One region of the Enterobacter sp. UNJFSC 003 genome, then DNA from elsewhere that is predicted to be linked to it. Evidence: predicted binding sites of a transcription regulator. Region 1 holds the regulator's gene; each other region holds the start of a gene.
What was found. Region 1 encodes PurR, which represses purine synthesis genes. Its sites were predicted from a motif close to CANGCAAACGTTTGCNTG; they were not measured.
Positions count from the first base shown of each region.

Region 1 (7,604 bases):
CCAACTGTTATTGTGGTGGGATTAAACGGTGTCATCACCGTCAGGAAAATACAGGAGTTGTAAGCATGTTTACTGGTATTGTGCAGGGCACTGCGAAAGTGGTGTCTATTGATGAGAAACCCAATTTCCGTACTCACGTGGTTGAGCTGCCGGAATATATGCTGGACGGTATCGAAACCGGTGCCTCGATTGCCCATAACGGCTGCTGCCTGACGGTGACCGAAATTAACGGCAATCAGATTAGCTTTGATTTAATGAAAGAAACGCTGCGCATCACCAATCTTGGCGAGCTGGTGGTGGGTGATACCGTGAACGTCGAGCGGGCAGCGAAATTCAGCGATGAGATTGGCGGCCATCTGATGTCCGGACATATCATGACGACCGCTGAAGTCGCAAAGATCGTGACCTCTGAAAATAACCGTCAGATCTGGTTTAAAGTCCAGGACCCCACCCTCATGAAATACATCCTGTATAAAGGATTTATTGGTATTGATGGGATTAGCCTGACCGTGGGGGAAGTTACGCCAACGCGTTTTTGCGTCCATTTAATTCCAGAGACGCTTCAGCGCACGACGCTAGCCAGCAAAAAACTGGGGCAGCGCGTGAATATCGAAATTGATCCGCAAACCCAGGCGGTCGTGGATACCGTTGAGCGCGTAATGGCGGCAAAAGAAGCCGCAATAATTAATGCTGCGGAAGAAGAATAAGAAATAACCCCGGTGCGCCGGGGTTATATTTTTAGCGGGCGACCCGTAAACCCTGTTCAATACCCCGGCTAAAGACCACCTGCCACAACTGAATATCGCGCGCGCGGAATGCGCCCGCACAGGCATTCAGATAATAGCTGAACATCCGTTTAAATCGTTCGGAATAGTTGTCCGCAATCTCCGGCCAGGCTTCCTGAAAACGGGCATGCCAGGCCATCAAGGTCGTATCATAATCCGCGCCAAAATTATGCCAGTCTTCCACAATGAAGTGAGGCTCACTGGCATTGGCAATCTGGCGCACGGACGGTAAACAGCCGTTCGGGAAGATGTATTTGTTGATCCAGGGATCAACGCTATTGTCGGTTCGCTTTGAGCCAATGGTGTGCAATAAGAAGATGCCATCTGGTTTCAGATTACGATCCGCTACCTCGAAGTAAGTGTCGTAATTTTTCGGCCCCACGTGCTCAAACATGCCTACGGAAACAATGCGGTCAAATTGATCGTTCAAATCACGATAATCCTGCAGGCGAATATCGACGTCCAGCCCGCGACAGCGTTCCTGCGCCATTTTTTGCTGTTCGGCAGAGATGGTGACACCGACGACGCTCACCCCGTAATGCGTCGCCATAAACCATGCCAGACCGCCCCAGCCGCAGCCAATATCCAGCACACGCATACCTGGCTGTAACTGCAGTTTTTCGCAGATAAGACGCAGCTTATCCTGTTGCGCTTCTTCAAGCGTGGTGGCCTGTTTCCAGTAGGCGCAGGAGTATTGCATCAAAGGGTCAAGCATACGGCTGAACAGGTCATTACCAAGATCGTAATGCTCTTTGCCGACAATCCACGCCCGCTTTTTGTTTTGCAGATTGAACAATCGGGCAGACGCAACACGCAGCGTGTCTTTCAGGTTTCGAGGAAGCTGGTTTTCAAGACCGGCGCGTAACACGCTGGTGAAAAAGATATCCAGCCGTTCGCACTCCCACCAGCCGTCCATATAACTCTCGCCCAATCCTAACGATCCCTCGCGCAACACGCGTTTAAAAAAGTCGGGATGCTTGACCTGCGGATCGGAGGGGGAAGGCCCATTAATCGTGATGCCTGCACGACCTAACAGTTCACTGACGATCCGGGACCAGTTATCGTCCGGAACGCTGACTTCTTCTATACACGATGAACTCATAGCTTCTCCATCACCTTGCTGTGATCAGAACCTTCAAACAGCGTAGACGCTTTTTATGGTTTGTGAGAAATCTCACGGTAATTCCCCGCGAGGCTAGTATCCGACGTAGAACAGAGGAAGGGAGATAACCCTTGCCGAAATGCCTTCCATGGAAAAACGGGAGCACTCCGGCTCCCGTTAACACTTAATATTTATCGTATTTAATCGAACCAAATTTAGTATAGGCCTCAAAATTTGGTGATTCAATAGAAAATTCTTAGCAACCTAATCACTGAAACGTAACATAATTTCCAGCGCGATTATGCATGCGACGTTTCTGCCCGAGCTCCCTCTTTTTGCTCCCGATGCGCGGAAGACTGCATACGGTAGCCAATGGCGGCCAACGCGACGGTAAACAGCATTACGCTGGTGGTGGTCAGCAGTGGGGTGGCGATCAGGGCTGAGACCACCAGGCTTGCCAGGAAGCACAAACCCAGCTGCAGCGTGTTCTGCAGCGCGGCTGCACGGCCAGTTGCCTGCGGGAATGGGCGTAATGCCTGCGCCACGACGATAGGGTAAATGGCACCGTTGGCAATAGCCATCACGCAGAACGGAATCAAAATCTCAACCAGGCCTGCGCCCGGAACGAAGCCCACAGCCCAGGTGCCGATCACGCTCAACGCGTACAGCGCCAGCAGCCACGGCAGCATCTGCTGACCTTCCCATTTCTGCAACGCAGCACGACAGCCATAGCCACCGACCAGGAAGGCGATGGTCTGCGGGACGTAGCTCAGGCCAATGGCTGCAGGGCTGTAGCCCATATCATGCAGAATGAACGGCGAGCCGGTCAGCCATGCGAAGAAGCTTGCAGAGCAGGCCGCATAAATCAGGACGTTACCGCGATACGCCTTCGCCCGCAGCAAAGAGGTAAAGGTGATCGGCTTCGCTTCCGGCAGCGGCTCCTTTTTAGGCGCAGGCTTGAGGGTAAACGCGGGCAGCATCAGCACCAGGGTAACGGCAAACAGCGTGGCGAAGATGGCCTGCCAGTCGAAATGCGCCAGCAGCCAGCTTCCCAGCAGGGGGGCGAGGGCGGGCGAAAGCCCCACCAACGGCATAATGGTGGCGAAAATGCGGTTAGTGCGTGAAGCAGGATAGTAATCCGTCACCAGCGCCTGCCAGGTCACCGCTGCGGCACATACGCCAACGGCCTGCACGAAGCGCAGCACCAGCAGCCAGGCTGCATCGCGTACCCACAGCATCCCCAGACAGCCCACGGCAAAAATAGCCAGACCCAGCAACAAGACCGGCTTACGACCAAAGCGATCGGAAAGCGGGCCCCAGAGCAACTGCGCGAAGGCAAAGCCGGCAAGGAATACGCTCAGGCTGGCGCTGATGGCGGCAGCCGGGGTCTGTAAATCTTCCTGCATCGCGGCAAAGGCCGGCAGGTACATATCGGTGGCCAAAAAGCCCAGCACGCTCAAACCGGCGAGCCAGACTAAAAATCCTTTATGAGGTTGCATTATTTCTTCTCCTTGAGGAGGCAGGTGTACGTTGGCGCAGAGTGTAGGGAGTGCAAAGCGGCTTGTGAAACGCTAATATTTGGCGGGTGCATTCAAAAATTTTGCAGGCAGAAAATGTGGTCAGATTATTCTCTTGAAGTTGTGGATGCCGTCGCGCGTAACGGCAGCTTTAGCGGTGCAGCGCAGGAGCTACACCGCGTGCCCTCGGCGATAAGCTATACGGTACGCCAGCTGGAAGAGTGGCTGGCGGTTCCCCTGTTTGAACGGCGTCATCGCGACGTTGAGTTAACGCCTGCCGGGGCGTGGTTTTTGAAAGAAGGGCGATCTGTTATCAAAAAAATGCAGATCACCCGAGAACAGTGTCAGCAGATTGCTAACGGCTGGCGAGGGCATCTTTCCATCGCGGTAGATAACATCGTCAAACCGGAACGAACGCGGCAGATGATTGTTGATTTTTATCGTCATTTCTCGGATGTGGAGCTGCGGGTGTCCCAGGAGGTGTTCAACGGCGTCTGGGACGCGCTGGCGGACGGCAGGGTGGAGATGGCGATTGGGGCAACCCAGGCGATCCCCGTCGGGGGGCGCTATGCGTTCCGCGATATGGGCATGCTTAACTGGAAATGCGTGGTGGCGCGTGAGCATCCGCTGGCGACAATGGAAGGGCCGCTGAGCGATGACGCGCTGCGCAACTGGCCGTCGCTGGTGTTGGAAGATACCTCGCGCTCGTTGCCCAAGCGTATTACCTGGCTGCTGGATAACCAGCGCCGGGTTGTGGCCCCGGACTGGGAATCATCCGCGACCTGCCTCAGCGCCGGGCTGTGCGTTGCAATGGTGCCTGGCCATTTTGCGCGCCCGCGCATTGACACGGGTGAATGGGCTGCGCTGACGCTGGAGAACCCCTTCCCGGATGCCGCCTGTTGCCTGACATGGCAGCAAAGCGATGTATCACCTGCAATGGCCTGGCTTCTGGATTACCTGGGAGACAGTGATACGCTTAACCGGGAGTGGTTACGGGAGCCAGCGTAGCGGGCTCCGTATGAGATTAACGACGGTAGTCGCGGAACGGACCATCCGCAACGGAACGGCGTTCAATAAGGCGAGGATGAACTTCAATTGACTGGGATTCTTCTCGCTTGTTGACGATCCTGTCCATCAGCATATTGAAGGCTGTTTCGCCCAGTGAATCTTTTGGCTGGTGAATGGTGGTCAGCGCAGGGGTAAAGAAGCGCGCGTTACGCACGTTGTCATACCCGATGACGGAAATATCCTGCGGTACGCGCAGCCCCAGCTCATCTGCCGCACAGAGTGCACCCATCGCCATGATGTCACCACCACAGAAGACGGCGGTCGGACGGTGCGGCTGGGAGACAATCTGCTGCATCGCGCGATAGCCTGATTCGGGTTCAAAGTCACCCTGAACAATCCAGTTTTCCGGCACCGCGATCATCGCTTCTTCCATCGCTTTCATAAACCCGGCCAGGCGGCCCGCACCGGTGTTGCGCTCCAGCGGCCCCGGTATCACACCAATTTCGCGGTGACCGCGTTCCACCAAATAACGTCCCGCCATATAACCGCCTTCGAAGGCGTTATCAATCACGGAATCGGTGAAGTCGGCACGCGCTTCACCCCAGTCCATAACGACCATCGGTATGTGGCGATACTCTTCAAGCATGGAAAGCACCGACTCCGGGTACTCGGAGCACATCACCAGCAGACCATCCACGCGCTTCTGCGCCATCATTGACAGATAGGCTCGCTGTTTTTCAATGTTGTTCCACGCGTTGCCCAGGATAAGGGTATAGCCTTTCTGGAAGCAGTTTTTTTCTACCGCTTCAATGATCTCGGCAAAATAGGCCGCTTCACTGCTGGTGGCCAGCAAACCAATGGATTTGGTGTGATTAACTTTAAGACTGCGCGCAACCGCACTCGGCGAGTAGTGCAGTTCCTTGATCGCTGCCCAGACGGCATTGCGCGTCTCTTCCGCAACGAAACGGGTTTTGTTAATAACATGTGATACGGTTGTAGTGGAAACGTTTGCGCGTTTTGCCACATCTTTAATTGTTGCCATTAAATGTCACTCCAGACCATATCCTAAGCTCCTGAAAAACATGAAGGTAAACGTTTGCCTTCTCTCACCCTTATTACGCAATCTGGAATTGCGACACGCCGGGAAAACGACTCAGGACGTCAGGAGGGGGTCAATGGCCGGTACGCTAATAAATTTAGCGTGGAATTTTGTCCTATCTTGGTGAAAAGGGGAAGAGCAAAAGTGGATATCCGTTTAAATCCAGGAAGATTTTTGACGTAAACTGTGTAAAAATGAGCAGACTCACTTTTTGTGGGGGGATTAAAAGGAGAAAAATTGATGAATACCGATCTGAAGTTTTCGCTGACGACGACCGTGATTGTGCTGGCGCTGATTGTTGCCGCAGGTTTGACGGCAGTACTGCACTGATTTACGCGGAGGGAGCGTTCTCTCCCTCCTGCTTATCCCGATTGTTACCCCTCTGGCAAAAATCTTTTGCCAATTTGTTAACTTCTCATTTTTTGTGATTGATGTCATGCTTTCCGCTTCTTTGTTCTGTGTTACGACATAACACGGCATCCGGAGTTGACGCATGAAAATCAATTTTCCCCTGCTGGCCCTGGCGATCGGCGCTTTTGGGATTGGCACCACTGAATTTTCCCCGATGGGGTTATTGCCCGTTATCGCCCAAGGCGTAGAGGTTTCTATCCCTGCGGCCGGTATGTTGATCAGCGCCTACGCCATTGGCGTGATGGTGGGGGCTCCGCTGATGACGCTGTTGCTTTCGCATCGGGCGCGACGCAACGCGCTGATTTTCCTGATGGCCATCTTTACGCTGGGCAATGTGCTCTCCGCCATTGCGCCGGATTACACCACGCTGATGCTGTCCCGTATTCTGACCAGCCTGAACCACGGCGCCTTCTTTGGGCTGGGCTCTGTCGTTGCCGCAAGCGTGGTGCCCAAACATAAGCAGGCCAGCGCAGTGGCGACCATGTTTATGGGGCTGACGATTGCCAATATTGGCGGCGTACCTGCTGCAACCTGGATGGGGGAAGCGATCGGATGGCGGATGTCCTTCCTCGCCACTGCCGGGCTGGGTGTGGTGGCGATGATCGCCCTGTTCTTCTCGTTACCGAAAGGCAGCGCGGGCGAACGTCCGGATGTGCGTAAAGAACTCTCAGTGCTGGTGCGTCCTCAAGTGCTCTCTGCGCTGCTGACAACCGTTCTCGGAGCAGGGGCGATGTTTACGCTCTACACCTATATTTCCCCGGTACTGCACGAGATAATGCATGCAACGCCGCTTTTTATTACCGCGATGCTGGTGCTGATCGGCGTGGGCTTCTCTATCGGTAATTACCTCGGGGGCAAGTTGGCCGACCGTTCTGTGAGCGGTACCCTGAAAGGCTTCCTGACCCTGCTGATTGCCATTATGGTGGCGATACCCTGGTTGGCGCAAAATGAGGTGGGGGCGGCAATTGCCATGGTGGTATGGGGCGCAGCCACCTTCGCAGTGGTACCGCCATTGCAGATGCGCGTCATGCGCGTCGCCCATGAAGCTCCGGGACTCTCTTCATCCGTCAATATTGGTGCGTTTAATCTGGGGAATGCCTTGGGTGCCGCAGCAGGCGGCGCAGTGATTTCGGGTGGGCTGGGGTACAGCTTTGTACCGGTGATGGGCGCCATCATTGCTGCCCTCGGCCTGCTATTGGTGCTGATGTCGGGTCGCAAACAACCTGAAGCGGCATGCGCCACAGAATAAGCTAAAAGCGCAGAAGGGCGGACCCTTCTGCGTGTCTCTTACGCGGCGAAGTTCTTCGCCACAAAGTCCCAGTTAGCCAGAGACCAGAAGTGCTCCAGATAGTTAGGACGCGCGTTGCGGTAATCAATGTAGTAGGCGTGTTCCCAGACATCCACGGTCATCAGCGGCGTTGCGCTAGTGGTCAGTGGCGTACCGGCGTTTGAAGTGGAAACAATAGCCAGTTTGCCATCCGCCTCTTTCACCAGCCACGTCCAGCCAGAACCAAAGTTTTTGATTGCGGCATCAGTAAACTTCGCTTTGAAATCCGCAAAGCTGCCGAACGCTGCGTTAATGGCAGCCGCCAGCTCACCCTTCGGTTCCCCACCTGCATTTGGCGCCAGGCAGTGCCAGTAGAAGGTATGGTTCCACACCTGAGCGGCGTTATTAAACACGC
Region 1 covers NZ_JBAKHK010000002.1:254,890-262,493, reverse strand. The annotation lists gene V5P19_RS07305 (riboflavin synthase subunit alpha) at 66-707, shown strand; gene cfa (cyclopropane fatty acyl phospholipid synthase) at 739-1,887, opposite strand; gene punC (purine nucleoside transporter PunC) at 2,187-3,386, opposite strand; gene punR (DNA-binding transcriptional activator PunR) at 3,501-4,412, shown strand; gene purR (HTH-type transcriptional repressor PurR) at 4,429-5,454, opposite strand; gene V5P19_RS07280 (YnhF family membrane protein) at 5,752-5,841, shown strand; gene V5P19_RS07275 (MFS transporter) at 6,005-7,171, shown strand; gene sodB (superoxide dismutase [Fe]) at 7,210-7,604, opposite strand, start outside.

Region 2 (7,604 bases), on a different contig from region 1:
GCATGCAGGGTGAGCTGAAAATCGCTCCCGACAACAGCTCGGATGTATGTTTTCGTATCGAACTGCCTCTTGAGCCGGAAAAATCAATGAAATGAATCTATGTCTGGTGAGTATGTCACACGTCTTTTTCCGCGCAGTGCGCGCGGTGTTTTCCAGTAAAAAATTACGCCTGAGCCTGCCATGTCTACTTCTGGCGGGATGTGTCACTCATGCTCCTAAAAGTGCTATTAACGACAAACCCGAAGACAAATTCCCAGAAAATCAGCTGGCTGATTTTCTGACGACCCCCTGTGAGGGGATTTGGCATCTCTCTGGACATGACGTCGAGACAAACCCGTTATTCTGGCTACGCGGCATAGACTGTGCCCAGCGTCTGGCACCTGTTGAGGCTCGTGCACAGGCCACAATGTGGGGGGGCGATAGCTGGCAGGAAAACTTCAAACGGGCCATTCTGCTCGCCGATGCCAAAATCAATCCCGTAGAACGTCGCGCGAATACCTCACGCCTTGATGCGGTTAGCGCAAATATTCCTGCGCAGGTGCGCCCTGTGTATCAGCTTTGGCGCGAGGGGCAGGCTTTACAATTACAATTGTCTGAAGAGCGCACCCGATACAGCAAGCTGCAGCAGTCTACCGATGGCGAGCTGGATACACTCCGTCAACAGCAGGAGCATCTGCGTACTCAGCTTGATACCACAACGCGTAAGCTGGAAAACCTGACCGATATCGAAAGGCAGCTCTCGACCCGTAAGCCAGCAGGTAACTATCTGCCAGATGGATCGAAAGGCAACCCTGCCGCGCAACCGGACGGTGACGCGCAGAAAGAAGAGGATGTGAAGCCATGACAAGCCGTAAACCTGCCCATCTCTTGCTGGTGGATGACGACCCGGGGCTGTTAAAGCTGCTGGGGATGCGCCTGGTCAGCGAAGGCTACAGCGTGGTGACTGCTGAAAGCGGGCAGGAAGGGCTGAAGGTGCTCAGCCGCGAGAAAATTGATCTGGTCATCAGCGATCTGCGGATGGATGAGATGGACGGCCTGCAGCTGTTCGCGGAGATTCAAAAGCAGCAGCCTGGCATGCCGGTCATTATCCTTACGGCGCACGGGTCGATTCCGGATGCGGTCGCGGCCACACAGCAGGGCGTATTCAGCTTCCTGACGAAGCCGGTAGATAAAGACGCGCTCTATAAAGCTATCGACAGCGCGCTGGAACATGCCGCACCGTCGAGTGATGAAGCATGGCGAGAGTCAATTGTCACGCGTAGCCCCATCATGCTGCGTCTGCTCGAACAGGCGCGGATGGTGGCACAATCTGACGTAAGCGTGCTAATTAACGGCCAGAGCGGAACCGGAAAGGAGATCCTGGCGCAGGCGATCCACAACGCTAGCCCGCGCAGCAAAAACGCGTTTATCGCCATTAACTGCGGTGCGCTGCCGGAGCAACTGCTTGAGTCAGAACTCTTTGGTCACGCTCGCGGTGCCTTTACCGGTGCGGTAAGCAGCCGGGAAGGGCTGTTCCAGGCTGCAGAAGGCGGCACGCTTTTCCTCGATGAAATTGGTGATATGCCCGCGCCGCTGCAGGTCAAACTGCTGCGCGTGCTTCAGGAGCGTAAGGTTCGTCCGCTGGGCAGCAACCGCGATATCGACATCAACGTCCGTATTCTCTCCGCCACGCACCGCGATTTACCGAAAGTGATGGCGCGCAACGAATTCCGTGAAGACCTCTATTATCGCCTGAACGTGGTCAATCTTAAGATCCCGGCGCTGGCCGAGCGTGCGGAAGATATTCCGTTGCTGGCAAACCATCTTTTGCGCCAGTCCGCCGATCGCCATAAACCCTTTGTGCGTGCGTTTTCAACCGACGCGATGAAGCGGCTGATGACCGCAAGCTGGCCCGGCAACGTGCGCCAGCTGGTCAACGTCATTGAACAGTGCGTGGCGCTGACCTCTTCGCCCGTCATCAGCGATGCGCTGGTGGAGCAGGCGCTTGAAGGGGAAAATACGGCGTTGCCGACCTTTGCTGAAGCGCGAAACCAGTTCGAACTGAACTATCTGCGTAAGCTGCTGCAAATTACGAAAGGCAACGTGACCCATGCGGCGCGTATGGCCGGGCGCAACCGAACCGAGTTCTATAAGCTGCTGTCGCGCCATGAGCTTGAAGCAAACGATTTTAAAGAGTAGTACCACAAAATTCGAATGAATATGATACTGTGAGCAATCGATTACGAGGCAGCTTACAGGCAAGAGTTTAAGGACCCACCATGAAAAAAATTGATGCGATTATTAAACCTTTCAAACTGGATGATGTACGTGAAGCGCTGGCTGAAGTTGGCATCACCGGGATGACAGTGACAGAAGTGAAAGGTTTCGGTCGTCAGAAGGGCCACACCGAGCTTTATCGTGGCGCAGAGTACATGGTGGACTTTCTGCCGAAAGTGAAAATTGAAATCGTGGTGAGCGACGATATCGTGGATACCTGCGTGGATACCATTATCCGCACGGCGCAAACGGGCAAAATTGGCGACGGTAAAATCTTCGTGTTTGACGTGGCGCGCGTGATCCGTATCCGCACCGGTGAAGAAGACGACGCGGCGATTTGATAATAAAAAGCCCCTCTCCCGAGGGGTTTTTTACATTACAGCACCTTATGAGGCCCAAAACATTCGTAGTGAATGTTGTCTTTATTCACGCCCAGCTCCACCAGCTGCTTCGCGGCATACTGCATAAACGCCACGGGTCCACACACGTAGAACTGCATGTCCGGCGCGCTAAATGCCCCTTCATGTTTGCTTAAATCCATCAGCCCTTCGCTGTCAAAACGTGCCGCCGCGCGGTCAGCCTCCGTAGGCAGGCGATACCAGGTATGCGCCGTGAAGCGGGGTAAATCGGTCGCCAGCGTTTTTACCTCTTCCGCAAAGGCATGCACGTCGCCGTTTTCGGCAGCATGGAACCAGTTAACCTGTGCGCTATGGTTTGCGTTTGCGAGGGTGTCTAACATCGCCAGCATGGGCGTTTGTCCAACACCAGCAGAGATCAGCGTGACCGGGGTATTGGCATCAACGGCCATAAAGAAGTCACCCGCAGGTGCAGCCAGATGAACCACATCACCTACGCTGGCGTCGTTGTGCAGCCAGTTGGAAACCTGACCGCCCTCTTCGCGTTTCACCGCTATGCGATAGCCTTTACCGTTTGGCTTACGGGTGAGTGAGTACTGGCGAATTTCCTGATGCGGGAAGCCCTCAGGCTTCAGCCAGACGCCCAGATACTGGCCTGGCTGATAATCCGCAACGGGCTGGCCGTCCACCGGCTCAAATTCAAAGTGGGTAATCAGCGCGCTACGGGGTGTTTTCTCTACGATACGGAACGCGCGAGTACCTTCCCAGCCGCCGCGCTTGCTGGCGTTTTCGCTATAGATTTGCGCTTCACGGTTGATAAAGACACTTGCCAGCACGCCGTAGGCTTTGCCCCAAGCGTCCAGGACATCCTGACCCGGGTTGAACATTTCGTCCAGCGTGGCCAGCAGGTGGCTGCCGACAATGTTGTACTGCTCGGGTTTGATCTGGAAGCTGGTATGTTTTTGCGCGATTTTCTCTACCGCCGGTAATAACGCCGCCAGATTGTCAATATTGCTGGCATAGGCTGCGATGGCATTGAACAGGGCTTCACGCTGGTCGCCGTTACGCTGGTTGCTCATATTAAAAATCTCTTTGAGCTCTGGATTATGCGTGAACATACGATCGTAAAAATGGGCGGTCAGTTTAGGGCCCGTTTCAACCAGCAGGGGAACAGTAGCCTTCACGGTAGCGATGGTTTGAGCGTCTAACATAGCAACTTCCTTCAATTGTTACTTTGATGATGTATTTTAAATGCATCTTATAAAAATACCCCTTCAATGTAAATGGTTCTTTGCATCGTGAAAAATATGCATCACAAACCTGAAAAGAAATCCGTTCAAAATGGTGAGGGCTTTATTCCTCAAACCCTTGCGTGGCGTGGAGGTAAACGTTTGCGTAAAATCGTTTGTCAAGACCTGTTATCACAGAACGATTCAGTTATACTGTTGCCCGTCGTCCATCAGGACTGCCTTTTCAGGCCAAAATTTACTTGTTAGCTGAGTCAGGAGATGCGGATGTTAAAGCGTGAAATGAACATTGCCGATTATGATGCCGAACTGTGGCAGGCTATGGAGCAGGAAAAAGTACGTCAGGAAGAGCACATTGAACTGATCGCCTCCGAGAACTACACCAGCCCGCGCGTCATGCAGGCGCAGGGTTCTCAGCTGACCAACAAATATGCTGAAGGTTACCCGGGCAAACGCTACTACGGCGGTTGCGAGTATGTTGATATCGTTGAGCAACTGGCCATCGACCGTGCAAAAGAGCTGTTCGGCGCTGACTACGCTAACGTTCAGCCGCACTCTGGCTCTCAGGCTAACTTCGCTGTCTACACCGCGCTGCTCCAGCCGGGCGATACCGTTCTGGGTATGAACCTGGCCCAGGGCGGTCACCTGACTCACGGCTCCCCGGTTAACTTCTCCGGTAAGCTGTACAACATCATCCCTTACGGTATTGATGAAACCGGTAAAATTGACTACGAAGACATGGCGAAGCAGGCGCAGACCCATAAACCGAAGATGATCATCGGCGGTTTCTCTGCTTACTCCGGTATTGTTGACTGGGCAAAAATGCGTGAAATCGCAGACAGCATCGGCGCTTACCTTTTCGTGGATATGGCGCACGTTGCCGGTCTGATTGCTGCTGGCGTTTATCCGAACCCGGTTCCGCATGCACACGTCGTGACCACTACTACCCATAAAACTCTGGCAGGTCCACGCGGTGGCCTGATCCTGGCGAAGGGCGGTGACGAAGATCTGTATAAGAAACTGAACTCTGCCGTATTCCCAAGCGCGCAGGGCGGCCCGCTGATGCACGTTATCGCAGCTAAAGCGGTAGCGCTGAAAGAAGCGATGGAGCCAGAGTTCAAAGTTTACCAGCAGCAGGTTGCGAAAAACGCAAAAGCGATGGTGGAAGTATTCCTGAACCGTGGCTACAAAGTGGTGTCTGGCGGTACTGAAAACCACCTGTTCCTGCTGGATCTGGTTGATAAAAACCTGACTGGTAAAGAAGCTGACGCTGCCCTGGGCCGCGCCAACATCACCGTGAACAAAAACAGCGTGCCAAACGATCCGAAGAGCCCGTTCGTGACGTCCGGTATCCGTATCGGTTCTCCGGCTGTGACGCGTCGCGGCTTTAAAGAAGCCGAAGTGAAAGATCTGGCAGGCTGGATGTGTGACGTTCTGGACAACATCAATGACGAAGCGGTAATTGAGCGCGTCAAAGGTAAAGTTCTGGATATCTGCGCACGCTTCCCGGTATACGCATAATTTTTCAGCGATGCAGAAAAATAAAAGGCCGCGAATGCGGCCTTTTTTTATGGCTAACGTCGGTCGAGAGAAATTGCCCCCGGCCCGACAATCGTCAGTAAAAGAAACGCGCCAGCAATGCTGATATTTTTGTAGAAGTTGATCATATTTGGCACGACCGCATCACCGGTCATGTCCCAGTAAGGGTGGCCAATCACCGCCGTGCCCAGGGTGTAGAAAATAAAGAGCACGGCGAGTGGGCGGGTGAAAAAACCAAGCACGATCAGGATCGCGGCGGGAACCTCCATCACGACGGCAATAATGGCCGCCAGCATCGGCATGGGGGCGCCGAGTGACGTCATGTACTGTACGGTTCCACTGAATCCCGTCAGTTTCGGATAGCCAAAGATAATAAACAATACAACAAGGGCGATGCGGGCAATCAATAGCATCAGATGACGTGACTGGCCGAAATCAAAATAACGAAGTGCGTTCATGGCAGAAATACCTCTGCAAGTGATGTAATTTAAACGTAATACACATTTTCACTCCCCGCCATAAACCCTGCGGCTCTCTCCGATGTTAATTTATCGTTAATTTATAGCAGGCTATGTACTTGCTTAATTTCGCTATTCTCGCCAGACTATCGCCACCATTTCGGGAGGGATTCATGGTCTTGCATTCCACGCGCTGGCTGGCGCTCAGCTATTTCACGTATTTCTTTAGCTACGGTATTTTTCTGCCTTTCTGGAGCGTCTGGCTCAAAGGAATTGGGCTTACCCCTGAAAGCATTGGCGTACTGCTGGGGGCTGGGCTGGTCGCGCGTTTTCTGGGAAGTCTGCTGATTGCACCGCGCGTCAGTGATCCCTCCTTACTTATTAACGCCGTGCGTATTCTTGCCCTGTTAACGCTGGTCTTCGTTGCCTGCTTCTGGGTGAGCAACCAGTTCGCCTGGCTTATGGCGATCATGGTTGGCTTTAACCTGTTCTTCTCGCCGCTTGTCCCGCTGACGGACGCGCTGGCGAACACCTGGCAAAAACAGATCACGATGGACTACGGGCGCGTACGCCTGTGGGGATCGATTGCCTTTGTGATCGGCTCGGCGCTGGTCGGGAAGCTGGTCAGCCTCTACGATTACCAGGCGATTCTTGCGCTGCTGAGTATCGGTATCGCCTCCATGCTCCTGGGAATGCTGCTACGTCCATCGGTCATGCCGCAAGGCGAAAGTCGCCATCAGGAAAGTGCTGGCTGGCCCGCCTGGCGTAGCCTGGTTGCCCAAAGCTGGCGGTTTCTGGCCTGCGTGTGCCTCCTTCAGGGGGCGCATGCGGCGTATTACGGCTTTAGCGCCATTTACTGGCAGGGGGCAGGTTACTCCGCGACAGCCGTGGGCTATCTGTGGTCGCTAGGGGTGGTCGCTGAAGTAATTATCTTTGCTCTCAGCAAGAAGCTGTTCCGACGGTTTGGTGCCCGCGATCTGCTGCTGCTCTCTGCCGTATGCGGCGTGGCGCGCTGGGGGATTATGGGCTGGACCACCGCGCTGCCGTGGCTGATCGTGGCGCAGATCCTGCACTGCGGAACGTTCACCGTTTGTCACCTGGCGGCGATGCGCTATATCGCTGCACGAGAAGGTGGGGACGTCATTCGCCTGCAGGCCGTTTACTCTGCGGTGGCGATGGGCGGCAGTATTGCGATTATGACGGTCTTCGCGGGCTTCCTGTACCAGCATCTGGGGCACGGCGTGTTCTGGGTGATGGCGCTGGTTGCGCTCCCGGCCATGTTTGTTCGTCCTAAAGTGGCCGCGCGCGTAGCTAACTAAGACTCCAGCATGGCGCGAATATGCTCTTGCTGCTGCGGATTCAGCGTCTCGACGGCGTGGATGATGGGCGGCGAGAACAGCGGCAGAACGGTAGGATAGGGGGTGATAACCAGCGCAGCCTCGCGCGGTGCGCCCTCTTTCTGAAAGGCCTGTAGTGGCAGATAACGAATATTGAGCGGTAGCAACGTCAGCTCGCGCAGCTGCTGCTCAATGAGCGCCTCACAGACGGTGTCTTCTCCCGTCAGCAGGAACACCTGCTTTTCGTGGAGGTCGGTTTCCTGCATCAGCCAGGCGCCAAAGATCACCGCCACCAGACTCATCTCCTCATCGGAAAAACGCAGTCCAAATTCGGCCTCAAGCTCAAACAGCGCCTCCTTGGTGGTGCGTAACAGCCGGGGATAGAGGCGGTGGATCTCTTCAGGCAGGCTA
Region 2 covers NZ_JBAKHK010000001.1:35,860-43,463, forward strand. The annotation lists gene qseE (two component system sensor histidine kinase QseE/GlrK) at 1-95, shown strand, start outside; gene qseG (two-component system QseEF-associated lipoprotein QseG) at 92-844, shown strand; gene glrR (two-component system response regulator GlrR) at 841-2,178, shown strand; gene glnB (nitrogen regulatory protein P-II) at 2,259-2,597, shown strand; gene hmpA (NO-inducible flavohemoprotein) at 2,633-3,823, opposite strand; gene glyA (serine hydroxymethyltransferase) at 4,127-5,380, shown strand; gene V5P19_RS00195 (DoxX family protein) at 5,434-5,856, opposite strand; gene V5P19_RS00200 (3-phenylpropionate MFS transporter) at 6,030-7,175, shown strand; gene csiE (stationary phase inducible protein CsiE) at 7,172-7,604, opposite strand, start outside.
Region 2: a site for PurR is predicted at 3,993-4,010, ahead of glyA (serine hydroxymethyltransferase). Genes of this name have one in related genera too.

Region 3 (7,604 bases), on a different contig from region 1:
GCAGCTTGCGGATTTCGGTTTCACGTACGCCCGCCAGTTTTGCCAGACGCGCATCGGCGAAGCCTTTACGCTTCAGCACGCGCAGGAAGTCAGCATCCAGACCCGTAATGCCCAGCTCTGTTACCTGCTCTTCCAGACGCACCAGCTCTTCAATCTGCACCAGGAACCAGCGGTCGATGTTGGTCAGGTTGAACACGCCGTCGACGGACAGGCCCGCACGGAAGGCATCGGCGATGTACCAGATACGCTCTGCGCCCGCGTCTTTCAGCTCGCGGCGGATTTTTGTCAGCGCTTCCGGGTCGTCCAGGCTCACTTTCGGGTCAAAGCCGGTCGCGCCCACTTCCAGACCGCGCAGCGCTTTCTGCAGGGATTCCTGCTGCGTGCGGCCAATCGCCATCACTTCGCCGACTGATTTCATCTGGGTGGTCAGACGGTCGTTCGCGCCCGCGAACTTCTCGAAGTTAAAGCGTGGAATTTTGGTGACAACGTAGTCGATGGACGGCTCGAAGGACGCAGGCGTGCGGCCACCGGTGATGTCGTTCATCAGCTCGTCGAGGGTGTAACCCACCGCCAGCTTCGCCGCCACTTTCGCAATCGGGAAGCCGGTTGCTTTAGAGGCCAGCGCTGAAGAACGAGACACGCGCGGGTTCATTTCGATAACAATCAGGCGACCAGTTTTCGGGTTCACCGAGAACTGCACGTTTGAGCCGCCGGTTTCGACGCCGATTTCACGCAGTACCGCCATCGAGGCGTTACGCATGATTTGGTACTCTTTGTCGGTCAGCGTTTGCGCTGGCGCAACGGTAATGGAGTCGCCCGTGTGGATACCCATCGCATCGAAGTTTTCGATGGAGCAGACAATGATGCAGTTGTCGTTTCTATCACGCACCACTTCCATCTCGTACTCTTTCCAGCCAATCAGTGATTCATCAATCAGCAGCTCTTTGGTTGGGGAAAGATCCAGACCGCGTTCGCAAATCTCTTCGAACTCTTCGCGGTTGTAGGCGATACCGCCGCCGGTACCGCCCATGGTGAAGGAAGGACGGATGATGCATGGATAGCCAACGTCAGCGGCAACGGCCAGCGCTTCTTCCATGTTGTGCGCAATGCCAGAACGCGCGGTGTCGAGACCGATTTTCTTCATTGCCACGTCGAAACGGCGACGGTCTTCTGCTTTATCAATCGCATCGGCGGTCGCACCAATCATGGTGACGCCGAACTCTGCCAATACACCCTGACGCTCCAGCTCCAGCGCGCAGTTCAGCGCCGTCTGGCCGCCCATGGTTGGCAGCACCGCGTCCGGACGTTCTTTCTCAATGATTTTGCGCACCACTTCCCAGTGAATCGGCTCAATGTAGGTTGCATCAGCCATTTCCGGGTCGGTCATGATCGTGGCCGGGTTAGAGTTGACCAGGATTACGCGGTAACCCTCTTCACGCAGGGCTTTACACGCCTGCGCGCCGGAGTAGTCGAATTCACAGGCCTGGCCGATAACAATCGGGCCAGCGCCGAGGATCAGGATGCTTTTTATGTCTGTACGTTTTGGCATTGTCTTCTCAGCTCCTGATTATTTAGCGGTCTTACGGTATTGCTCGATAAGTTCGATGAAGTGATCGAACAGCGGCGCGGCATCGTGCGGGCCCGGGCTGGCTTCCGGGTGTCCCTGGAAGCTGAACGCAGGCTTATCGGTGCGATGGATGCCCTGCAGGGTGCCATCAAACAGTGATTTATGCGTGACGCGCAGGTTCGCCGGCATGGACGCTTCGTCCACCGCGAAACCGTGGTTCTGTGCGGTAATCATCACCGTGTTGTTATCAATGTCTTTCACCGGATGGTTACCACCGTGGTGACCGAATTTCATCTTGATGGTATTCGCACCGCTCGCCAGCGCCAGCAGCTGATGGCCGAGGCAGATACCGAATACCGGAATGTCGGTTTCCAGGAAGGACTTAATAGCGGCGATGGCGTAATCGCACGGTGCCGGGTCGCCGGGGCCGTTGGAGAGGAAGATGCCATCCGGGCTCATCTTCAGCACCTCTTCAGCCGAGGTTTGCGCCGGAACAATCGTCAGGCGGCAGCCGCGGTCAACCAGCATGCGCAGGATGTTGCGCTTGGCACCAAAATCGTAGGCCACCACGTGGAACGGCAGCTCGCTCTCGGGTTTTGCTTCCGGCAATTCGCCTTCCAGCGTCCAGCTCCCCTGTGTCCAGCTGTAGGCTTCTGCGGTGGTCACTTCTTTCGCCAGGTCCATACCGTTCAGACCCGGGAAGGCTTTCGCCTTTTCAAGCGCCAGGGCTGCGTCCAGGTTATCACCCGCAATAATGCAGCCGTTCTGCGCACCTTTCTCCCGTAGCAGGCGCGTCAGCTTACGGGTATCGATATCGGCAATCGCCACAATGTTATGGCGCTTCAGATAAGAAGAGAGGTCTTCAGTGTTGCGGTAGTTGCTGGCAATCAGCGGCAGGTCGCGAATGACCAAACCTTGCGCATGCACCTGAGAGGATTCTTCGTCAGCAGCATTGGTGCCGACATTGCCGATATGAGGATAAGTAAGAGTAACGATTTGGCGAGAATAGGAAGGATCAGTGAGGATTTCTTGATAACCGGTCATTGAAGTATTGAAAACGACTTCCCCAACCGCCGAACCTGTTGCCCCTATGGCCCGACCGATAAACTGGGTTCCGTCTTCCAGAACCAATAGCGCTGACTTAATCAAAACACCCTCCAGAGAATATTCACTCACTTTATTTGCATATTAATTCACAACAACGTTATGAGCAACGCAAATTTGCTGCCGGCGGATTTTCGGCAAACGGCGGCATTCTGGGGATTTGGTGGGTGAAAGTCAACTGAAAACGGATATTTTGTTTATTCTTTTGCACGCCTGGTGGCTGAAATGCAGATTAAGCGATAAAAAGATCAGGTAAATCACTGTGGGAAACGCTTGCGCAGAGACTTTAATAGAAACAGAGCCGTATGAACAATAAAAAGTGGACCAAGTGGTCAAAATTTACATTCAAGCAACACAAAATACAATCAAGTCGTTATCTTTTGCGCATTTAGAGAAAAAAAACAGACAAAGAAGAGAAAATAAAAGGGCAATAAAATATTGCCCTATGCAATCAAGTAATTACGACTGCAATAACCACATCACGATGGGTAATAATACTTACAAATTATTGAGATCTAGCACGTCTCGCATGTCAAAAAGGCCATTTTCTTTGCCTTTTAACCATAAAGCGGATCGTACGGCACCGTTCGCAAATGTCATACGGCTTGAGGCTTTATGCGTAATCTCGACACGTTCGCCAATATCGGCGAACATCGCTGTATGTTCGCCGACGATATCGCCCGCACGTACGGTGGCAAAACCAATCGTTCCCGGAACGCGTTCGCCCGTATACCCTTCACGGGAATAGACCGCGACGTCTTTCAAATCTTTATCCATTGCATGGGCAATTGCCTCACCCATCGCAAGCGCCGTGCCTGATGGCGCGTCGACTTTATAGCGGTGATGCGCCTCGACAATCTCAATGTCGGTATAGTCGCCCATCACTTTGGCTGCTTTCTCCAGCAGCTTCAGCATCACGTTGACGCCAACGCTAAAGTTGGCAGCAAAGACAATCGCGATCTCGTTTGAAGCATCCTGTATGGCAAGCTTACCGGCATCATCAAAACCAGTGGTACCGATGACCATTCCTTTACCGTGCTGACGGCAAAATGCCAGATGGTTCAACGTTCCTTCCGGGCGCGTAAAATCGATGAACACATCAAAATCATCTTTGACCGCATCCAGGCTGCTCTGCACGCAGACCCCCGTCTTTCCAGCGCCAGCCAGCTCGCCCGCATCCGTGCCCAGAAGCGATGAACCTTCACGCTCCAGCGCCGCGCCAAGCGCCACGCCATCCATCTGTAGTGCCGCCTGAATCAGCTGACGGCCCATACGTCCACCCGCGCCCGCAATGGCGACACGGATCTGTGCATCATGCATAGTTATTCTCTTACGTTAAAATGATGTAAACCGTTTTCAGAGTAACCACCCTTCGCTGAGGCTGCCAACTGAAAACACCTATAATTAGAATTTAACGTGAAACCGCCTTAAATATCAGTAAAAGACATGATTTTGTGGTCACGATAAAGTAAGGGATAAAAAAAAGGCCAGCACAGGAGGTGCTGGCCTTTTATCAGAAAAGGGATTATTCCACTTCACGGGCGTCGATACGCAGCTCTTTCGGCACTTCGAAAACAATGTTCTCTTCACGACCTTCCAGCGGTACGGCTTCGCCACCGCCCAGCTCCTGCAGACGAGTAATGACGTTCTGCACCAGAATATCCGGTGCGGAAGCGCCTGCCGTCACGCCGATGCAGTTCGCGTTTTTGACCCACGCTTCCTGAATATCCGTCGCGTCATCAATCAGGAATGCAGCTTTCCCCATTCGCTGGGCCAGTTCTGCCAGTCGGTTGGAGTTAGAGGAGTTTTTGGAGCCGACAACCAGCACCACATCAGCCTGTTCAGCCAGCGCACGCACCGCTTCCTGGCGGTTTGTCGTGGCGTAGCAAATATCATCCTTACGCGGCCCGACGATTTTCGGAAAGCGCTGGCGCAATGCGTCAATCACGTCGGACGTATCATCTACGGAAAGCGTTGTCTGCGTCATAAACGACAGTCGCCCTTCGTTTTTCACGTTCAGCGTGAGGACATCTTCCGGCGACTCGACCAGATACATCCCCCCTTCCGGATTGCTGTACTGCCCCATGGTGCCTTCCACTTCCGGATGGCCCGCATGGCCAATCAGAATCGACTCTTCACCACGGCGGCTGGCGCGCGCCACTTCCATATGTACCTTGGTTACCAGCGGGCAGGTGGCGTCGAACACGGTCAAATCGCGACTTTTCGCTTCATTACGTACTGCCTGAGAAACGCCGTGCGCGGAGAAAATCAGAATCGCGCCATCCGGCACTTCGCTTATCTGCTCGATGAAGATAGCGCCGCGCTCACGAAGGCTATCAACCACATAACGGTTATGCACCACTTCGTGACGCACATAAATCGGCGCGCCGTAAATCTCCAGCGCGTTTTCAACAATGCTGATAGCGCGGTCTACACCGGCGCAGAAGCCGCGCGGGTTAGCCAACAGGATCTGCATTTCAGGCCTCCAGTGCTGGGTCAATCTCCAGCACTTCAACATCAAAATGAACGGTACGCCCGGCAAGCGGATGGTTGAAGTCAACCGTGATGGAATCACCGTTGATTTCGCGGATCACACCAGGCATTTCGCTGCCGTCCATAGCGGTAAAGAGCATAATTGCCCCCATTTCCGGCTCGCCCGCGTTCATAAACTCACGACGCGAGAAATACTGGATCAGGTCCGGGCTTGGCACACCAAATGCCGCGTCAGGCTCTAGCGAAAACGCCTTTTTCTCACCCTCTTTCAAGCCAAGAAGCTGTTGCTCAAGGCCTTCAGAAAGAGAGGTGTCGCCAAGGCGAAACAGGGCAGGTTTGCCGTTGTTGCGGGTGGATTCTGCCGTGGAACCATCATCCAGTTTCAGCGTGAAGTGAACGAGGATCGCGCTGTTGCTCTGTACGGATTTAGACATGCAAATGACTCGCTTGTTTTACCCGGTAGCATAACGCCACCGGGCGAGTGTGTTACGCCTGCTCTTTCGCCGCCGGTTTAGGCAAGAAACCTTCCAGTACGATTAACGCTGCACCGATGCAAATTGCAGTATCGGCCAGGTTAAAGGTCGCGAAATGCCAGTCGCCGACGTAGAAGTCGATCATATCGACCACAAAGCCGTGCCACAGGCGGTCAAACAGATTACCTAACGCACCGCCAATGATCAGCGCGTAGGCAATGTTATTCAGCTTTTGCGTCGCTTTCGAACGGTACATCAGCACCGCCAGGATCACGCAGATACCGATAGCAATACCTGCAAAGAACCAGCGCTGCCAGCCACCGCTATCAGCAAGGAAACTAAACGCCGCGCCGTAGTTACGTGCATAGTGCAGGTTAAGCGACGGGAACAGCGGAACCGTATCCCCCAGAGCAAAGTTCTGGAGGATAAGGTACTTGCTACCCAAATCAATTATCAGCACCGCCACAACCAGCCACAGCCAGCGCAGTCCCGTTGAACAGAGAGTTTTACTCATCAGGCAAACTTACGTTTCTCGCCGTCACCGGCGACGTTGCTTACACAGCGTCCGCAGATCTCTGCGTGTTCCGCCACCTGACCGACATCAGTGGTGTAATGCCAGCAACGCGGACATTTATCACCTTCGGCTTTACTCAGCGCGATTTTCAGCCCTTTGAGCAGTTCGCTCTGCTGAGCATCAGCAGGCGCCGCGGCATAATCCGCAACTTTCGCCCCTGAGGTCAACAGGACAAATCGCAATTCATCGCCCAACGCCGTCAATTTCGCCGCCAGCTCTGGCTCTGCGTACAGGGTCACTGCCGCTTCCAGAGAGCCACCCACTTTCTTGTCGGCACGCGCTTGCTCGATAACCTTGTTCACTTCGCCACGTACTTTCAGCAGCGCATCCCAGAAGGCATCGTTCATCGCTTCGGTGCTGGAGAGATCGAACAGACCTTCGTACCACTCGCCGGTGAAGACATACTTCTCACGGTCGCCTGGCAGGTAGCCCCAGATTTCATCTGCGGTGAAGGACATGATCGGCGCCATCCAGCGCACCAGCGCTTCTGCGATGTGGAAGAGCGCGGTCTGGCAGCTACGACGCGCCACGCTGTCCGCTTTCGCGGTGTACTGGCGGTCTTTGATGATGTCGAGGTAGAACGACCCCATCTCGATGGAGCAGAAACGCATCAGGCGCTGAACCACTTCGTGGAAATCGTAAGACTCATAGGCTTTCAGGATATCGTCCTGCGCCGCTTTCGCGCAGCCGACTGCCCAGCGATCCAGCACCACCATCTCTTCCGGTTTCACCATGTCTTTTACCGGATCGAAACCGTTCAGGTTCGCCAGCAGGAAGCGTGCGGTGTTACGGATACGACGATAGCTGTCGGCAGCACGTTTCAGGATTTCGTCAGACACCGCCATTTCACCGGTGTAATCGGTAGATGCCACCCACAGACGCAGGATATCCGCACCCAGTTTGTTCATCACATCCTGAGGAGAGACGGTGTTACCGATAGACTTGGACATCTTACGGCCCTGGCCATCAACAGTGAAACCGTGGGTCAGAACCTGACGATAAGGTGCTTTGCCTTTCATGGCGGTGGAGATCATCAGCGATGACATGAACCAGCCACGGTGTTGGTCAGAACCTTCCAGATACATATCGGCAGCATGACCCGCAAACTCAGGACGCACATCCACTACCGAAGAGTGGGTTGAACCGGAGTCGAACCACACGTCCAGGGTATCGGGTACTTTTTCGTAGCTATCAGCATCAGCGCCCAGGATATCGCGGGAGTCGAGATCCCACCACGCCTGAATACCGTCCACTTCGACACGCTTAGCGACTTCTTCCATCAGTTCGAGCGTGTTCGGGTGCAGCTCCTGCGTCTCTTTGTGTACAAACAGAGACATCGGTACGCCCCAGGTACGCTGACGGGAGATACACCAGTCAGGACGGTTAGCGACCA
Region 3 covers NZ_JBAKHK010000004.1:197,739-205,342, reverse strand. The annotation lists gene carB (carbamoyl-phosphate synthase large subunit) at 1-1,549, opposite strand, end outside; gene carA (glutamine-hydrolyzing carbamoyl-phosphate synthase small subunit) at 1,568-2,716, opposite strand; gene dapB (4-hydroxy-tetrahydrodipicolinate reductase) at 3,170-3,991, opposite strand; gene ispH (4-hydroxy-3-methylbut-2-enyl diphosphate reductase) at 4,197-5,147, opposite strand; gene fkpB (FKBP-type peptidyl-prolyl cis-trans isomerase) at 5,149-5,598, opposite strand; gene lspA (signal peptidase II) at 5,651-6,151, opposite strand; gene ileS (isoleucine--tRNA ligase) at 6,151-7,604, opposite strand, start outside.
Region 3: a site for PurR is predicted at 2,934-2,951, ahead of carA (glutamine-hydrolyzing carbamoyl-phosphate synthase small subunit). Genes of this name have one in related genera too.

Region 4 (7,604 bases), on a different contig from region 1:
GAATTTACCTGGTGACATTGCCGTTCGTTGGGTGAAAGCTGTGCCGGATGATTTTCATGCGCGCTTCAGCGCCACCGCGCGCCGCTACCGCTACGTCATTTATAACCAGCGCCTGCGTCCTGCGGTGTTAAGCCAGGGCGTAACGCATTTTTATGAACCGCTGGATGCAGATCGTATGCATCGTGCGGCGCAGTCGTTGTTAGGAGAAAATGACTTTACGTCGTTCCGTGCGGTGCAGTGTCAGTCCCGTACGCCGTGGCGTAATGTCATGCACATAAACGTCAGCCGTTTTGGCGCGTATGTGGTGGTGGATATCAAAGCCAATGCCTTTGTACATCATATGGTGCGGAATATTGTAGGCAGCCTGATGGAAGTAGGTGCCGGACACCAGCCGGAGAGCTGGATTGCAGAACTGCTGGCAGCGAAGGACAGAACGCTTGCAGCAGCAACGGCGAAAGCGGAAGGGCTGTATCTGGTCTCGGTGGACTACCCGGATCGGTTTGACCTGCCAAAACCGCCAATGGGCCCGCTGTTTTTAGCGGACTAAACGAAGGTGCAATTAAGGCTTAAACAATATGGACGTAATACGTTTTCTGATTGATTTCATTTTGCATATTGATGTTCACCTGGCGGAGCTGGTCGCGCAGTATGGCGTCTGGGTCTACGCCATTCTGTTCCTGATCCTGTTTTGCGAAACTGGCCTTGTCGTCACGCCGTTTCTTCCGGGGGATTCACTGCTGTTTGTGGCAGGTGCGCTGTCAGCGCTGCCAACCAACGATCTGAATGTGCACCTGATGGTGGCACTGATGATTATCGCGGCGATTATCGGCGATGCGGTCAATTACACCATTGGGCGAGTGTTTGGTGAACGGCTATTCAGTAATCCGAATTCGAAAATTTTCCGCCGCAGCTATTTAGACAAGACCCACGCGTTTTATGAACGCCATGGCGGTAAAACCATTATCCTTGCGCGCTTTGTGCCTATTGTGCGTACATTTGCGCCGTTTGTGGCGGGAATGGGACATATGTCCTATCGTCATTTTGCAATGTATAACGTGGTTGGTGCGCTGCTGTGGGTGCTGCTCTTTACCTACGCGGGCTATCTGTTTGGCGATCTTCCGGTCGTTCAGGAAAACCTTAAGTTACTGATTGTAGCGATTATTGTTCTCTCTGTATTGCCAGGCGTGATTGAAATTATTCGTCACAGACGTGCGGCAGCAAAACAAACGAAGTAAATGCGCATCGGCGGTTCGACCACTTTTTTATCCAAAGTTTCGGGCTGTTATGTTTTAATGTGCAACATTCATGGTCTGTTGGAGGCAAAAATGGCATTATTCGCCTCTTATAGCAAAACTGGCATACGACCAGGTTCAGGCAGAAAGGTTATCAATGAGCTGGATTGAACGAATTAAAAGCAACATTACCCCGACTCGCAAAGCGAGCATTCCTGAAGGGGTGTGGACGAAGTGTGATAGCTGCGGCCAGGTTCTGTATCGTGCAGAATTGGAACGCAATCTTGAGGTTTGTCCTAAATGTGACCACCACATGCGTATGTCGGCGCGTAACCGCCTGCATAGCCTGCTGGACGAAGGTTCTCTGGTAGAACTGGGTAGCGAGCTTGAGCCGAAAGATGTGCTGAAGTTCCGCGATTCCAAAAAATACAAAGATCGTCTGGCCTCTGCCCAGAAAGAGACCGGCGAGAAAGACGCCCTGATCGTCATGAAAGGCACCCTGCACGAGATGCCGGTTGTTGCTGCAGCGTTTGAGTTCTCCTTTATGGGCGGCTCAATGGGTTCAGTGGTCGGCGCGCGTTTCGTACGTGCTGTTGAGCAGGCTCTTGAAGACAACTGTCCGCTGATCTGCTTCTCCGCCTCGGGCGGCGCGCGTATGCAGGAAGCGCTGATGTCCCTGATGCAGATGGCGAAAACCTCTGCGGCGCTGGCAAAAATGCAGGAACGTGGTCTGCCGTACATCTCTGTGCTGACCGACCCAACCATGGGTGGCGTATCTGCAAGCTTTGCGATGCTGGGCGATCTGAACATCGCTGAGCCAAAAGCGCTGATTGGCTTTGCCGGTCCTCGCGTAATCGAACAGACCGTTCGAGAAAAACTGCCGCCGGGCTTCCAGCGCAGTGAATTCCTCATCGAGAAAGGCGCTATCGACATGATCGTCCGCCGTCCGGAAATGCGCCTGAAATTGGCAAGCGTTCTGGCGAAGCTGATGAATCTTCCGTCGCCGAGCCCGGATGAGCCGCGCGAAGGCGTGGTTGTACCGGATCAGGAACCCGAGGCCTGATAACTGAAAAGGGCAGGGCCGGTCGGCGCTGCCCTTTTGCTTTCTAAACCGTTAAAGAACCGGGCATCATGGAAAATAAAAGCATTCCCCAAGCCACGTCGCCCCTGGTCGCGTGGCTTTCTTATCTGGAAAATCTGCACAGTAAAACCATCGATATGGGGCTTGAGCGCGTAAGCCAGGTCGCGATGCGTCTCGACGTGCTGAAGCCAGCCCCCTTCGTGTTTACCGTTGCAGGCACCAACGGTAAAGGCACCACCTGCCGTACGCTGGAATCTGTCCTGATGGCCGCTGGCTACAGGGTGGGGGTGTACAGCTCTCCGCACCTGGTGCGTTATACCGAGCGGGTACGCGTGCAGAATACCGAGCTGCCGGAATCGGCGCACGCGGCGTCGTTTGCGGAAATTGAAGCCGCGCGCGGTGAGATCTCATTAACCTATTTTGAATACGGTACGCTTTCGGCGCTGTGGCTGTTTAAACAGGCCCAGCTGGACGTGGTGATCCTTGAAGTCGGTCTCGGCGGGCGTCTTGATGCCACCAATATGGTGGATGCTGATGTTTCCGTGGTCACCAGCATCGCGCTGGACCATATCGACTGGCTGGGGCCAGATCGCGAAAGCATTGGCCGCGAGAAGGCCGGTATTTTCCGCGCGGGCAAGCCTGCCGTCGTGGGTGAACCTGACATGCCGCACACCATTGCAGATGTTGCAAAAGAGAAGGGCGCTCAGCTTTTGCGCCGCGGCGTAGACTGGCAGTATGAGGTTCAGGACGGCGGTTGGCGTTTCTGCGATACCCAAGGCACACTGGACAACCTGCCGCTGCCGCAGGTACCGCAGCCTAACGCGGCGACCGCGCTGGCGGCGCTGCGTGCCAGTGGACTGAAGGTCAGCGAGCAGGCCATTCGTGAGGGCATTCAGAACGCGATCCTGCCGGGACGTTTTCAGATTGTCAGCGAGTCACCGCGGGTGATTCTGGACGTGGCGCACAACCCGCATGCGGCGGCGTATCTCGCAGGACGTCTCAAATCGTTACCAAAAACTGGGCGCGTGCTGGCGGTTATCGGTATGCTTCATGATAAAGATATCGGCGGTACGCTTGCCTGCATGGAGACTGTGGTCGATAGCTGGTATTGTGCTCCTCTGGAAGGGCCACGTGGCGCCACTGCTGAACAGTTGATGGAACATCTCAGCGAAGGCAAAATCTTTACAAGCGTGGTTCAGGCCTGGCATGCCGTGATGGCGGATGCTAAACCAGAAGATACCGTGCTGGTGTGTGGGTCATTCCACACGGTGGCACATGTCATGGAAGTAATGGACGCGGGGAGAACCGGTGGCGAGTAAGTTTCAGAACCGTTTAACAGGAACCATTGTGCTGGTCGCGCTCGGGGTGATTATTCTTCCGGGACTGCTCGACGGGCAGAAAAAACATTATCAGGATGAGTTTGCAGCCATTCCGCTGGTGCCAAAACCGGGCGATCGCGACGAGCCGGATATGCTGCCTGCTGCAACGCAGGCGCTTCCTGCCCAGCCGCCGGAAGGTGCTGCCGAAGAGGTGCGCGCAGGTGATGCGGCTGCACCATCGCTGGACCCGTCGCGTCTGGCGGCGAATACCAACAGTGAGATCGATCCTGTTCCGGTTGAGCAGCCAAAACCGGTAGAAAAACCAAAGCCCGTTGAGAAACCGCAGCCTAAGCCACAGCGTGATAAAACCGCAGAGCAGCTGGCCGCCGCGTCAGAGACGCCGCCTCCGGCAAAATCGACTCAGCCAGATGCTGCGCCAACGGCTAAAGCCTATGTTGTCCAGCTCGGCGCGCTTAAAAATGCCGATAAAGTCAACGAGGTAGTGGGTAAACTGCGCGCTGCGGGATACCGTGTTTACACTTCACCTTCCACACCGGTGCAGGGTAAAATTACCCGTATCCTTGTGGGCCCGGAAGCCTCTAAAGATAAGCTGAAAGGTTCACTGGGTGAACTGAAGCAAATCTCCGGTTTGAGCGGCGTGGTGATGAACTATAGTGCGAACTAAGTCCGACCTGCTCCCTTAAAGAGAGAGGCGGAAAGGGACGGCGTTGAACATTTTTTCAGCGCCTTTTTTATTTACGCGCGGGAAGGAAATCCCTACGCAAACGTTTTCTTTTTCTGTTAGAATTCGCCCCGAACTGGATGACAGGGCGTTAAATCGTGGGACACATATGGTCTGGATTGATTACGCCATCATTGCGGTGATTGGTTTTTCCTGTCTGGTTAGCCTGATCCGTGGCTTTGTTCGTGAAGCGTTATCGCTGGTAACATGGGGTTGTGCTTTCTTTGTTGCCAGTCATTACTACACTTACCTGTCTGTCTGGTTCACGGGCTTTGAAGATGAACTGGTCCGAAACGGAATCGCCATCGCGGTGCTGTTTATCGCGACGCTGATTGTTGGCGCTATCGTCAATTACGTGATAGGTCAGCTGGTCGAGAAAACCGGTCTGTCAGGAACGGACAGGGTGCTCGGGATCTGTTTCGGCGCACTGCGAGGCGTGCTGATTGTGGCCGCGATACTGTTCTTCCTGGATACCTTTACCGGGTTTTCAAAAAGTGAAGACTGGCAGAAATCGCAGCTGATTCCAGAATTCAGCTTCATCATCAGATGGTTCTTTGACTATCTGCAAAGCTCGTCGAGTTTCTTGCCCAGGGCGTAAGCTCTGAGATGTGGCTTAACGAGGAAAAGACGAATGTGCGGTATTGTCGGTATCGCCGGTTTCATGCCGGTAAACCAGTCTATTTATGACGCGTTATCGGTGCTCCAGCACCGTGGTCAGGATGCTGCGGGTATCATCACCATTGATGCACACAACTGCTTCCGTTTACGCAAGGCGAATGGCCTGGTAAACGATGTGTTTGAAGCTCGCCATATGCAGCGTCTGCAAGGTAATATGGGGATTGGTCACGTTCGTTATCCTACTGCTGGCAGTTCCAGCGCCTCTGAGGCTCAGCCTTTCTACGTCAACTCACCGTATGGCATCACGCTTGCCCACAATGGCAACCTGACCAACGCGCATGAGCTGCGTAAGAAGCTGTTCGAAGAGAAACGTCGCCACATTAACACCACCTCTGATTCTGAAATCCTGCTCAATATTTTTGCCAGCGAGCTGGATAATTTCCGTCACTACCCGCTGGAAGCTGACAACATCTTTGCTGCCGTTGCCGCGACAAACCGCCTGATCCGCGGTGCATACGCCTGTGTGGCGATGATTATCGGTCACGGGATGGTTGCCTTCCGGGATCCAAACGGCATTCGTCCGCTGGTGCTCGGTAAGCGCGATCTTGGCGATGGCCGTACCGAATATATGGTGGCCTCTGAAAGCGTGGCGCTGGATACCCTGGGCTTTGAATTCCTGCGCGACGTTGCGCCGGGCGAAGCGGTTTACATCACTGAGAAGGGCCAGCTGTTCACCCGCCAGTGTGCAGATAACCCGGTCAGCAACCCGTGCCTGTTCGAATACGTTTACTTTGCTCGCCCGGACTCGTTTATCGACAAAATTTCCGTATACAGCGCGCGCGTGAATATGGGGACCAAGCTGGGCGAGAAAATTGCCCGCGAGTGGGACGACCTGGACATTGACGTGGTGATTCCTATCCCGGAAACCTCCTGCGACATCGCGCTGGAAATTGCCCGCATACTGGATAAGCCATACCGTCAGGGCTTCGTTAAAAACCGCTACGTTGGCCGCACCTTCATCATGCCGGGCCAGCAGCTGCGTCGTAAGTCCGTGCGCCGTAAACTGAACGCCAACCGTGCAGAATTCCGCGACAAGAACGTGCTGCTGGTGGATGACTCTATTGTGCGTGGCACCACGTCTGAGCAGATTATCGAGATGGCGCGTGAAGCCGGTGCGAAAAAAGTGTACCTGGCCTCTGCGGCACCGGAAATCCGCTTCCCGAACGTGTACGGCATTGATATGCCAACCGCGACGGAGCTGATCGCTCATGGCCGTGAAGTGGACGAGATTCGTCAAATCATCGGGGCCGACGGTCTGATTTTCCAGGATCTGAACGATCTGATCGACGCGGTGCGCGCTGAGAACCCGGATATTCAGCAGTTCGAATGCTCGGTGTTCAACGGCGTTTATGTCACCAAAGACGTTGATCAGCAGTATCTCGACTACCTTGATTCACTGCGTAATGACGATGCGAAAGCTGTCCAGCTGCAGAACGATCTTGAAAGCTTAGAGATGCACAACGAAGGTTGATGTCTCCGCAAGTGAGGGCGTTCGCCCTCACTTGCAACTCCCCGTAAAATCCTGCACAGTCAGCCCTGAAATCAGCAAGGGCAAAAATCATGAAACGACTCATTGTAGGGATCAGCGGTGCCAGCGGCGCGGTTTATGGCGTACGTCTGTTGCAGGTACTGCGTGACGTAGCAGAAGTGGAAACCCATCTGGTCATGAGCCAGGCGGCGCGTCAGACCCTTTCCCTTGAAACCGATCTCTCCCTGCGCGATGTGCAGTCCCTGGCTGATGTGGTTCACGATGCCCGTGATATCGCCGCCAGCATCTCCTCCGGCTCGTTTAAAACGGCGGGGATGGTGATCCTGCCCTGTTCCATTAAAACCCTCTCCGGCATTGTGAACAGCTATACCGATACGCTGGTAACGCGTGCAGCCGACGTGGTGCTCAAAGAGCGACGTCCGCTTGTTTTGTGCGTGCGCGAAACGCCGATGCATTTGGGGCACTTACGTTTAATGACCCAGGCTGCCGAGCTGGGCGCGGTGATTATGCCCCCGGTTCCCGCGTTCTATCATCGCCCGCAAACGCTTGATGACGTGATCAACCAGACGGTCAACCGCGTGCTGGACCAGTTTGATATCGACCTGCCGGAAGACCTCTTCACCCGCTGGCAGGGTGCATGAGGGCGTGCACAACTAGCGTGCATGGAAAGACAACTTGCCCTGTTACAGGGCAAAACTGCAACCGCGATCATATCCTCGACATTTAATTCGTTTTTTCCCTTTTTCCCTCTGCGGTTCGTTCGGCAGACCTGCTATCTTTCCTCATTAAGGCAATATCGCAACGTTTTATTAACATATTTAACGTCGAATTTTTGACCAGACGGCAATGTGGCATAAGACCTGCAAGAGAAGCCTGCAACACAACACACAACACAATACATAATAAAATCACGGTACTTGAGGGTAAATGTATGAAGAAGACGGTTCTGGCTCTGTCTTTGCTCGTGGGGTTAAGTGCAGCAGCAGGTAGCTATGCGGCACTGCCACAGACAGTTCGTATCGGTACGGACGCAACTTACGCACCATTCTCATCCAAGGATGCG
Region 4 covers NZ_JBAKHK010000001.1:229,148-236,751, forward strand. The annotation lists gene truA (tRNA pseudouridine(38-40) synthase TruA) at 1-547, shown strand, start outside; gene V5P19_RS01050 (DedA family protein) at 576-1,235, shown strand; gene accD (acetyl-CoA carboxylase, carboxyltransferase subunit beta) at 1,390-2,295, shown strand; gene folC (bifunctional tetrahydrofolate synthase/dihydrofolate synthase) at 2,364-3,632, shown strand; gene dedD (cell division protein DedD) at 3,622-4,317, shown strand; gene cvpA (colicin V production protein) at 4,484-4,972, shown strand; gene purF (amidophosphoribosyltransferase) at 5,006-6,523, shown strand; gene V5P19_RS01080 (UbiX family flavin prenyltransferase) at 6,613-7,182, shown strand; gene argT (lysine/arginine/ornithine ABC transporter substrate-binding protein ArgT) at 7,473-7,604, shown strand, end outside.
Region 4: a site for PurR is predicted at 4,411-4,428, ahead of cvpA (colicin V production protein). Genes of this name have one in related genera too.